Linked DNA regions of Lewinella sp. 4G2. The protein of the gene in region 2 interacts with the protein of the main gene of each other region in a pairwise test. Links are inferred from orthologs where the notes say so. Each region holds a gene or a part of one and is shown on either strand. Other genes may lie near its edges.

What was found.
Region 1: the proteins of ftsZ (region 2) and A3850_RS11360 interact in binary tests that used the Escherichia coli proteins (3 or more experiments, as listed by UniProt). The link is inferred for Lewinella sp. 4G2 from one-to-one orthologs.

What each region holds. Positions count from the first base shown.
Region 1 is NZ_LVWJ02000014.1:2,711,978-2,716,934, reverse strand. The notes cover bases 733-3,698. They hold A3850_RS11360 (rod shape-determining protein), read left to right. Parts: upstream 733-1,679; coding sequence 1,680-2,717; downstream 2,718-3,698. Other genes in these bases: A3850_RS11350 (hypothetical protein), read left to right, coding at 3,654-3,698; mreC (rod shape-determining protein MreC), read left to right, coding at 2,803-3,630; A3850_RS11365 (glycosyl hydrolase), read left to right, coding at 733-1,376. In the rest of the region: more of A3850_RS11365, read left to right, coding at 1-732; more of A3850_RS11350, read left to right, coding at 3,699-4,178; A3850_RS11345 (penicillin-binding protein 2), read left to right, coding at 4,300-4,957. UniProt on the Escherichia coli protein: Forms membrane-associated dynamic filaments that are essential for cell shape determination. Acts by regulating cell wall synthesis and cell elongation, and thus cell shape.
Region 2 is NZ_LVWJ02000014.1:2,841,107-2,845,099, reverse strand. Bases 1,045-3,993 are described here. They hold ftsZ (cell division protein FtsZ), read right to left. Parts: upstream 3,284-3,993; coding sequence 1,805-3,283; downstream 1,045-1,804. Other genes in these bases: ftsA (cell division protein FtsA), read right to left, coding at 3,499-3,993; A3850_RS11895 (gliding motility-associated C-terminal domain-containing protein), read right to left, coding at 1,045-1,460. Also shown: more of A3850_RS11895, read right to left, coding at 1-1,044. UniProt on the Escherichia coli protein: Essential cell division protein that forms a contractile ring structure (Z ring) at the future cell division site. The regulation of the ring assembly controls the timing and the location of cell division.

The sequences.
Region 1 (4,957 bases), 130 kb from region 2 along the record:
ACCACCCCGATGGCTACCGCGTTTACGGTGGTTTGCAGGACAACGGTACCTGGCGCGGGCCCAATAATTACTCCGCCAGCCCCGGCTGGATGCAACGCGGTGAGTATCCCTACAAAATGCTCTTCGGCGGTGACGGAATGCAGGTGGAGGTTGACCCCCGGGATAACAATACCGCCTACCTCGGCTACCAGTACGGCAACTACTACCGGATGGACATGGCCGCTGACACCTCCACCTACATCACCCCGAAACACAAGCTCGGTGAGCGCCCCTACCGCTGGAACTGGCAGAGCCCGATCCTGCTCAGCCCCCACGATCCCGACGTAGTCTACATGGGGTCCAACCGCTTCCACCGCAGCAGCGACCGGGGTGCCAACTGGGCCATTACGAGTGAGGATCTGACGCAGGGTGGCAAGCCGGGCGACGTTGCCTACGCGACACTTACCTCCATCTCCGAAAGTCCCATCACCAAAGGGCTGCTTTACGTTGGTAGCGACGATGGCTTGATCCACCGCAGCGATGATGGTGGCGAGACCTGGACGAACATCAACAACGGGCTGCCGCGGAATCTGTGGGTCAGCCGAATCGCCGCGGGCAAGCACGATGCTTCCACCGTCTACCTCACCCTCAATGGTTACCGAAATGATGATTTCACGAGCCACGTTTACAGGAGTACCGACCAAGGGGCCAGCTGGGACCGAATCGGTCAGTTCCTACCCACGGAGCCCGCTAACGTGATCCTGGAAGACTATTCCTCCCCCAACCTACTCTTCGTCGGTTCCGACCACGCCCTCTACGTGAGTATCGATGGCGGTAAGAAGTTCAATACCGTAAACAATGGCTTGCCGGCCGTGGCGGTCCACGATCTTGTCATTCACGAGCCCAGCGGCGACCTGATCGTCGGCACCCACGGGCGGTCACTTTACAAGGCCAACGTCAAACTCCTGCAGGCCGCCGCGCGGGAATCCGGTGCCATGGCCATTGATGCTCCCGAGGTTGTCCGTTACTCCAGCCGCTACGGCACCCTGGATTTTGACCTTCAGACCCGTAAGCCAGAAATGAAGTTCGCCGTTTATAATCCGGGCGCTGCCGCGGGTGCGGAGTTAAGGATCAAGAGCGACGACGGAACAACCCTCTACCAGCGGGATCTGAAATTGATGCCGGGCATCAACCAGTTCACCTACGACCAGACCTTCGATGGGCGTTTTGCCGAAATGGTCAGCGTTGCCTTGACCAATATACAGGAAGACAGCAGCCGCCCCGCCGCTAAAGTGGAAGCTGCTAAGGACGGTAATTTCTACCTCCGCAAAGGCAATTATACCCTGACGGTGGCGGCCGGCAGCAACGTGGTCGAGCATTCCTTCGAAGTGAAGTAGTTCCGTCCCGAAATCAATTCCTGAGGCTCGTGCATTCCATCCGCTTACTAGAGTGAGCGGATGGATGTACGGGCTTTCTCTTTTTAACTACTGCTTGCACTAATAAATCCCGTAAACATCAATCACTTACGGGCAATTTTTGCGACTTTTGCACTTTGTAAGTAGGGCGACTAATTGTTGCCCTTACTTTACACCAACTCAATACTAAGTGCCGGGGTAAACACTTTGACTCTGCGGTCAAGAACCTACTTCAAACCGACCCACGGCCGAAACAGCATCGCGCTACGCTAACCACCGGAATACATGAGGTTATTCAGTCTTTTTCAGCAAAACCTGGCCATTGATTTGGGGACCGCCAATACCCTGATCATTCAGAATGGAGAGGTGGTGATTGACGAGCCTTCCATCGTAGCCATCAACCGTAAAACGGAGGAGACCATCGCCGTCGGTTACCGCGCCATGCAAATGCACGAGAAGACTCACGAAAACATTCAGACTGTCCGCCCACTGAAGGACGGGGTGATTGCCGACTTCCGCGCCGCCGAACACATGATCAAGGGGATGATCGAAATGATCGGGACCCGCAAGTCATTCCTCACCCACCTCAAAATGGTGATCTGCATCCCTTCCGGCATCACCGAAGTAGAAAAGCGCGCCGTATTTGAAAGCGCCGCCCGGGTAGACTCCAAAGAGACCTACCTCATCTACGAACCCATGGCCGCCGCCCTCGGTATCGGCCTCGACGTAGAGGAACCCATTGGCAACATGATCATCGACATTGGGGGTGGCACGACGGAAATTGCCGTCATCGCCCTGTCGGGAATTGTTTGCGACCAGTCCATCCGCACGGCGGGGGATGAGTTCACCGAGAACATCGTCAACTACATGCGCCGAAGCCACAACATCCTGATTGGGGAGCGGACGGCAGAGCAGATCAAATTCCACGTAGGTTCCGCCCTCGGCCAACTGGATAACCCACCGGAAGATTACGCCGTCAATGGCCGGGACTTGCTCAACGGTATCCCCCGCCAGATCACGGTCAATTACCAGGAGATTGCCGCGGCGCTCGATGAATCCATTCAGGCTATCGAAGAAGCCGTCATCCGTGCCCTGGAGACGACGCCTCCGGAACTCGCCAGCGACATATACAAGACCGGCCTATACCTCACCGGAGGTGGTGCCCTCCTCCGTGGTTTGGACAAGCGTCTCAGTGCCAAAACCCAACTACCCGTCCACGTTGCCGAAGACCCCCTGACTGCGGTTGTCCGTGGCACCAGCAAGGCTTTGGCGGATACGCGGCGGTACAAGAGTATTTTGGTACCGAGCTCCAGCGTAAGTTAATTATCAGTCTATAGTCTGTAGTCTTTAGTCTATAGTGCATCTACTCAAGACTAAAGACTACAGACTATAGACTACAGACTACCCCGTGCAGCAACTACTCCGCATATTTTTCAGCAACGGCAGCTTCTTCACCTTCGTGGCGCTGCAGCTGGTAAGTATGTACTGCATCATCAGCTTCAACAGCCCCCAGGCTTCCATCGCCGCCGAAACCTGGAGCATCCGGGCGGGGGCCGTCCGTAGCGTGACGGAGAGCGCGCGGGATTACCTGGACCTGGAGGCGGAGAACGAAGCTTTACGCCAGGAAACGGCCCGGCTGCGACAGCTCCTCCCCGAAAGCAGTTATGACGCCAAGGTGGTGGTGGATTCGATGGAAGACCGCCAACTCATCCAGCGTTACAACTACCTGACTGCCCACGTCGTCAACCGCTCGCCGTACCGGCCCAACAATACGCTGATCATCGACCGTGGACGTACTCTTGGCGTCCGGCCCGGCCAGGGCGTAGTGGGAGCCACCGGGTTGGTGGGTATCGTAGACCGGGTTACGGAGAACCACGCGCGGGTGCTCTCCGTCCTGCACCAGAGTATTCGCATCAGTGCGGGTTTGCGCTCCGGCGATTTTGGCACCCTGCGTTGGGATGGCCAGGATCCGCGTTACGTCACCGTAACCGATTTGGCGGATTACATCAAAGTCGCTCCCGGGGATACGATCTTCAGTACGGGTTACTCCAACGTCTATCCAACCAACCAGGTGATTGGGACGGTTGAGTCGGCGGAGGTACAGCCGGGCACGGGAAGCCAGAACCTGCGCGTAGCGCTATCCAATGACCCCTTGATTGAGACTGACGTATTCGTCGTGCAAGACCTATTCAAAGATGAATTGTCTGGCCTTGCCGACGAGGGAGAGACTAACTAATCAACGCTAACGACTAACCTAATATGCGCGGTTCCGACCCCATCAGTAATGGAATACGGTTTGTCGTTTTTCTCTTCCTGCAGGTTTTCCTGTTCAGGCAGGTGAGTATTTCGTTTGGGGGGACGGCCTACCTGTCCATCATCGTCAGTCCGCTCTTCATCGCTTTACTCCCGCTCCGGACGCCACGGCCGCTCGTGGTGCTTTTTGCCTTCCTACTGGGCTTTGGTACGGACCTCTTCTACGAATCACTGGGGGTGCACATGGCGGCGGCCTGCTTCACCGGTTACATGCGCCAATTCATCTTGCGCTCCCTCGAGCCGAAGGATGGTTTTAAAGTAAAGGCGAGCCCCGAAGGACGGGATTTAGGTTTCAGCTGGTGGATGAAATACCTGGCCCTTATGCTGACCGCCTACCTGGTTTGGTACTTCAGCATGGAAGCTTTCTCTCCCGTATTTTGGAAGGATATTACGCTGAAGGTGGCTTGTTCCCTTCCGGTATCCTGGTTGGTTTCACTGGTGCTCGTCATCTTCATTCGGCCAAAGATTTAAGCTCTTGTCCAAGAGTACTTCTGGACCAACGTGGTGTCGCGCATCCAGCAAAATGGACGGTATTGTTTTAGCGTTTACCAATCACGAGTAACCGATCTTCACCATCTCAAATCAATAATCTATGCAGGGGAGCGCCCCAGCGGCTCAACATCCACGCGCCATCACGATCAGGATCATCTTCGTGTTGATCACCCTGTTCCTGGTGGGGAAGGCCATCCATTTGCAGGTGGCCAGTTCCTACTGGCAGCAGCGGGCGGACCGGGTGGGGTTCAGCAAGGAGCAGCTCTATCCAGCACGAGGATTGGTCACGGATCGGAACGGCTACTTACTCACTAATAATGCCCCGGTCTACCAGATCGAGATGACGTACAACAAGTTCGCCAAGCACGCCGCTGCGTTCGATACACTGGAGTTCTGCCGCCTGCTTAACATCAGCCGAGACTATTTTGAGAACGCAATTCCCAAACAGTGGGCACCGAAGTACAGCAAGAGCAAGCCTTTCATTTTCCTGCCCAACGTCTCGCCTACTAAGTACGCTACGCTGCAGGAAAATCTGTTCCGCTTTCCTGGCATTTCGGCGAGCCTGCGGAGTTCCCGCAACTACCCGCCGGGGGTTGCGGCTCACTTACTGGGTTACATGGGTGAGGTCAACCAAAAAGCCATTGACCGCGGCGACGGGGCCTATAACCGGGGAGATTACCACGGGATTTCCGGTATTGAGTACGAATACGAAAGCCACCTCCGCGGTAAGAAGGGCAAGCGCTGGCAGTACCTGGACC
Region 2 (3,993 bases):
ACGTCACTGCTTGTGGTTAAACAGGCTCCGGTTACTTCCACGGTGTAATCACCGTCACTCAAATTTGTGAACCGCCCCGTCGTATTACTTGCCTCAACGATACTACCGGTGGCGTCCCTGAGTTGATAAACAAAGGATGGATCCTGGATGGGCGAACGGCTGATGGAGCCGTTCTCACAGGTAAAAAGTTGGATAACATTCGCGATGAGGGAGTCGCAGGCAGGGACGACTTCCAGCAAAATGGAATCGGTACAACGTTGCCGATCGCCGCAACCATCCTCAAAACTGATCACGTAGTTACCGACATCCGTACCCGCCATAAAAGTGAGGATCTGCCCGTCTTCAGTCTGGCTGAGCGAGGGGCTACCCGGGCAACTCTCACAGGTGATCTCGATGGGGTATTTATTATCCCCCGCGCAAGTCCTTCCTGCAAGGATAGAAAGCTCATTCGCGTTACAGGCGTCCAACGCTTCCGGTGTGATGATGCGTAGCGGTGTAGTATTTACGGCGCCCGGTATCTCCTCTCCACAACCGTCGGTGGCCGTTACCATCAGTGAGGTTGCTCCCGCCGGTATGCCGCTTATTCTGGTAGAGTTAGAGGTAATTGTCTGCCCCGCCGCCTCCACGGTAAAGGTATAGGGCTGTACACCGGGTGGGTCCACAAATACCGTAGCGGTGCCCTCCTCGTAGTTGACGCAGTTCAATCCAACGCGGCTTTCCAGCGTAATGTCTTCAACTCTTTCGGCATTAGGGCAGGCGCCCCGAATTGAAACGGATGCCGAACAACCTACCTCCTCGTAGGGAAACCTTCCAGTGGCGCTTGTAAAGCTGCCCAGGGTACTCGTGAGGACGTAAGTGAACGGCCCTACCCCACCCTGAAAGGTCACGCGGATGCTATCCGCCTCTTGGTCAATGCCGATCCGGCTGACAGCCGTAGTTCTGCCGTCTAGAGTAAACCGGCGGGAGTTACCGCAATCGTCAATTACGGTACCATCGATGCGCGCATCGCCAATCTCACCAATTGTAAGTGACGCGGAAAGCATGGTATCAACTTCGTTAGCACCATCATTAGTGTAGGAAACGTTGTAGGGCGGCAAACCACCTTCGATCGATACGACCGCATCACAGCCCGAGAATTCCGTGGCTACCGAAAGCAACTCATTCGCACTGCCTACCACAACCGTAGCGGTCGCAGTCATGCTGGATACTCTATCAGTTACACTTAGCAGGTAGGTACACGGGGGAAGTGAAGTAAAGAAGGCCTCGTCCAAGGATTGAAAATCAGGTCCGCAATCACCCGTCAGATCGTACTGAAAGGAACCACTCCCACCGGTCACGGTGATGTCCACCCGGCCGTTGGCGCTACAAGTGGCATCCGTAACCTCCGTCGTAATGCTAAACCCCTGAGCCTGAAGGCCAATGGAGAAAAATACAGCCAACACACAGAAAACAAACCGCATACGATGATTTTAGCTGGCAGGAATCCGCCAGCGTGATTAGACTCGTTTGAAGTAGTTGACTATTTGGAAAGACAGCAGTGGTATAACGCGTGCAAAACTACGAAACGCGACCAGAAATTATGTAGGGCCACCGTATTCTGAAACTGGTGTCCGCGCGCCGGCCATAGAAAAAGCGAGCACCGGGATTGACCCCCCGATGCCCGCATCAAAGCTAAAAAGGTGTGAAAAAATCTTACAGAACTCTCGTATGATGATAAGTCTTGAACGATAGCCCGGCAACCAAATGGCGTACAAACACCTTGGTTCACGAACTACGTTTGCGGTAGGTTAATACCGGAGTGGCGTTAGTCCACGTTGTCCTGGAAGTACCGGTTGCCACCACGTAGCGGCATGGTTTCGTCTTCGCCAATGCTCCAGCGGCTCATTTCGGTGGCGTCAGAAACGGTCACGTCGTCCAACTGTACGTTACGGCGGAGGTAAGCAGGCTGCTTTTCCATTTCAACGACTACGTTGGGGTTGCTCAGCTTGGGTAGTTCCGTCCGGTTGCGGAGCGCAGCGCGGCGTTCCTCGTCGCGAGCTTCCATTTCCCGTCGTTGGGCTTCACGGCGCGCTTCTTCCTCGTCGCGCAGAAAGCTGCTGGTGAAGCTACGTTCTTCGTTACGGGAGCGGGGGCGCAGACGTGCCTTTGCTTCGTCCAGGTTCTCAAATTCGAAAGTAGTCGTCTTAGTATCACGGGTGTAGCCGACGGGGTCAGCTTCATTAGTGATGTCCTCTAACGTTACCCGAGTTTGTGCTGGCTCTTCGGTTGCAGCATCGTCCAGGTGCACCACTTTGCGCTCAGTTCCGCTGGCGGAGCTGAGGGTCTTGCGACCACCAAAACCGGTAGCAATTACGGTCACGCTCAAGCTATCACCGAGGCTTTCGTCGAAACAGTTACCCCAGATAAGGTCCGTTCCGTAGCCAGCTTCTTCCTGGACGAATTCAGTGATCTCAAAGATCTCATCCATCGTCACTTCCCGCTTACCGGAGGTAATGTTCAACAGGATGTGCTCAGCACCACGGATGTCGTTATCCTCGAGCAGTGGGCTGTGTAGGGCTTGGTCCACTGCTTGGCGGGCGCGGTCGTCGCCTTCCGCCATTGCAGTGCCCATGATGGCTACTCCACTGTCGCGCATTACCGTGTTGACGTCTTCGAAGTCAACGTTTACGTAACCGGGAACGGTGATGATCTCGGCGATACCTTTCGCGGCGGTCGTCAGGATGTTATCCGCCTTTGAGAAGGCATCCTTCAGACTCAGGTTGCCGTGGATTTGGCGTAGTTTGTCGTTGCTGACGACAATCAGCGTGTCGACGTTATCCTTCAATTCTTTCAGTCCTTCCATTCCGTTGGTCGCGCGGCGGCGGCCTTCAAAGGTGAAGGGGAGGGTTACGATACCCACCGTCAGGATGCCCATTTCACGGGCGGTCTTGGCGATGATGGGCGCCGCGCCGGTACCGGTACCACCACCCATTCCGGCGGTGACGAAGAGCATCCGGCAATTGTTATTCAGGTATTTCTTTACCTCTTCAATGCTCTCTTCGCAGGCGGCCTTGCCAACGTTGGGCTTGGAGCCGGCTCCGCGTCCTTCGGTCAGGTTTGGGCCGAGGTGCATGAGGGTGGGCACCGGGCTCTGTTCGAGGGCCTGGTGGTCGGTATTACAGATGGCGAAATCGACGCCAATGATACCTTGTTCGTACATGTGGTTCACGGCGTTAGAGCCACCGCCACCTACACCGATTACTTTGATGATGGGCGCTTCGCCCTGAGGGAAATCGATAGTCATAATTCAGGTTTTGTGCCCGCGGGCTCGGTCCTCACCGTTTTCACACCTTTTTTGAAACTGGCTAGAGAGTATTACTGCGGGCTTGGGTGAAATGGTCAATTCTCTCACCCAAATTTTTATATGGTATAAATTAAGTTGTTTTTGCGCTGCCGCGGGTGCAATGTCCGGTAGGTGAATACGTAGGAAACGTACAGCTGCCGGACATTAGCGGACGATTAAAGATCGGCGTCCGGCTCCGCTTCGAACCATTCCTTGGTCTTTTTGAACATATTGTTCAACCAGCCACTCTGTCCGGAATTGGTAGCAGCTTCGGCTTCGCGCTGGCGTTGGAGTTCCAACAATTTTGCCTGAGCTGCCTGGCGTTCCTTCATGTTGTTGTCCTCCTGGACACGGAGAGCAGCGGCTTCGGCAGCGGCTTTAGCGGCAGCCTCCTTTTCCTTGCGGCGGGATAGGACTGGTTCGATGCGGCCAGCATCAATATCGCTGAATCCCTGGAGTAAAAGACCGAGGCCGGTAGCGTAAACAGGGCTGGTCAGTTTTTCCTGGTATCCGTGCGTCAGGTGCTCTACGGGAGTGCCGAGGCGGGCGGACATTCCGGTTTGGATCTCAGTAAGCTTATCGAGGTCCTTAAGTAAGGATCCACCGCCCGTCAAAACGATGCCTCCGATCAAGTCGTGCTGATTGAACCCAGCCCGGCGGATCTCCCACTG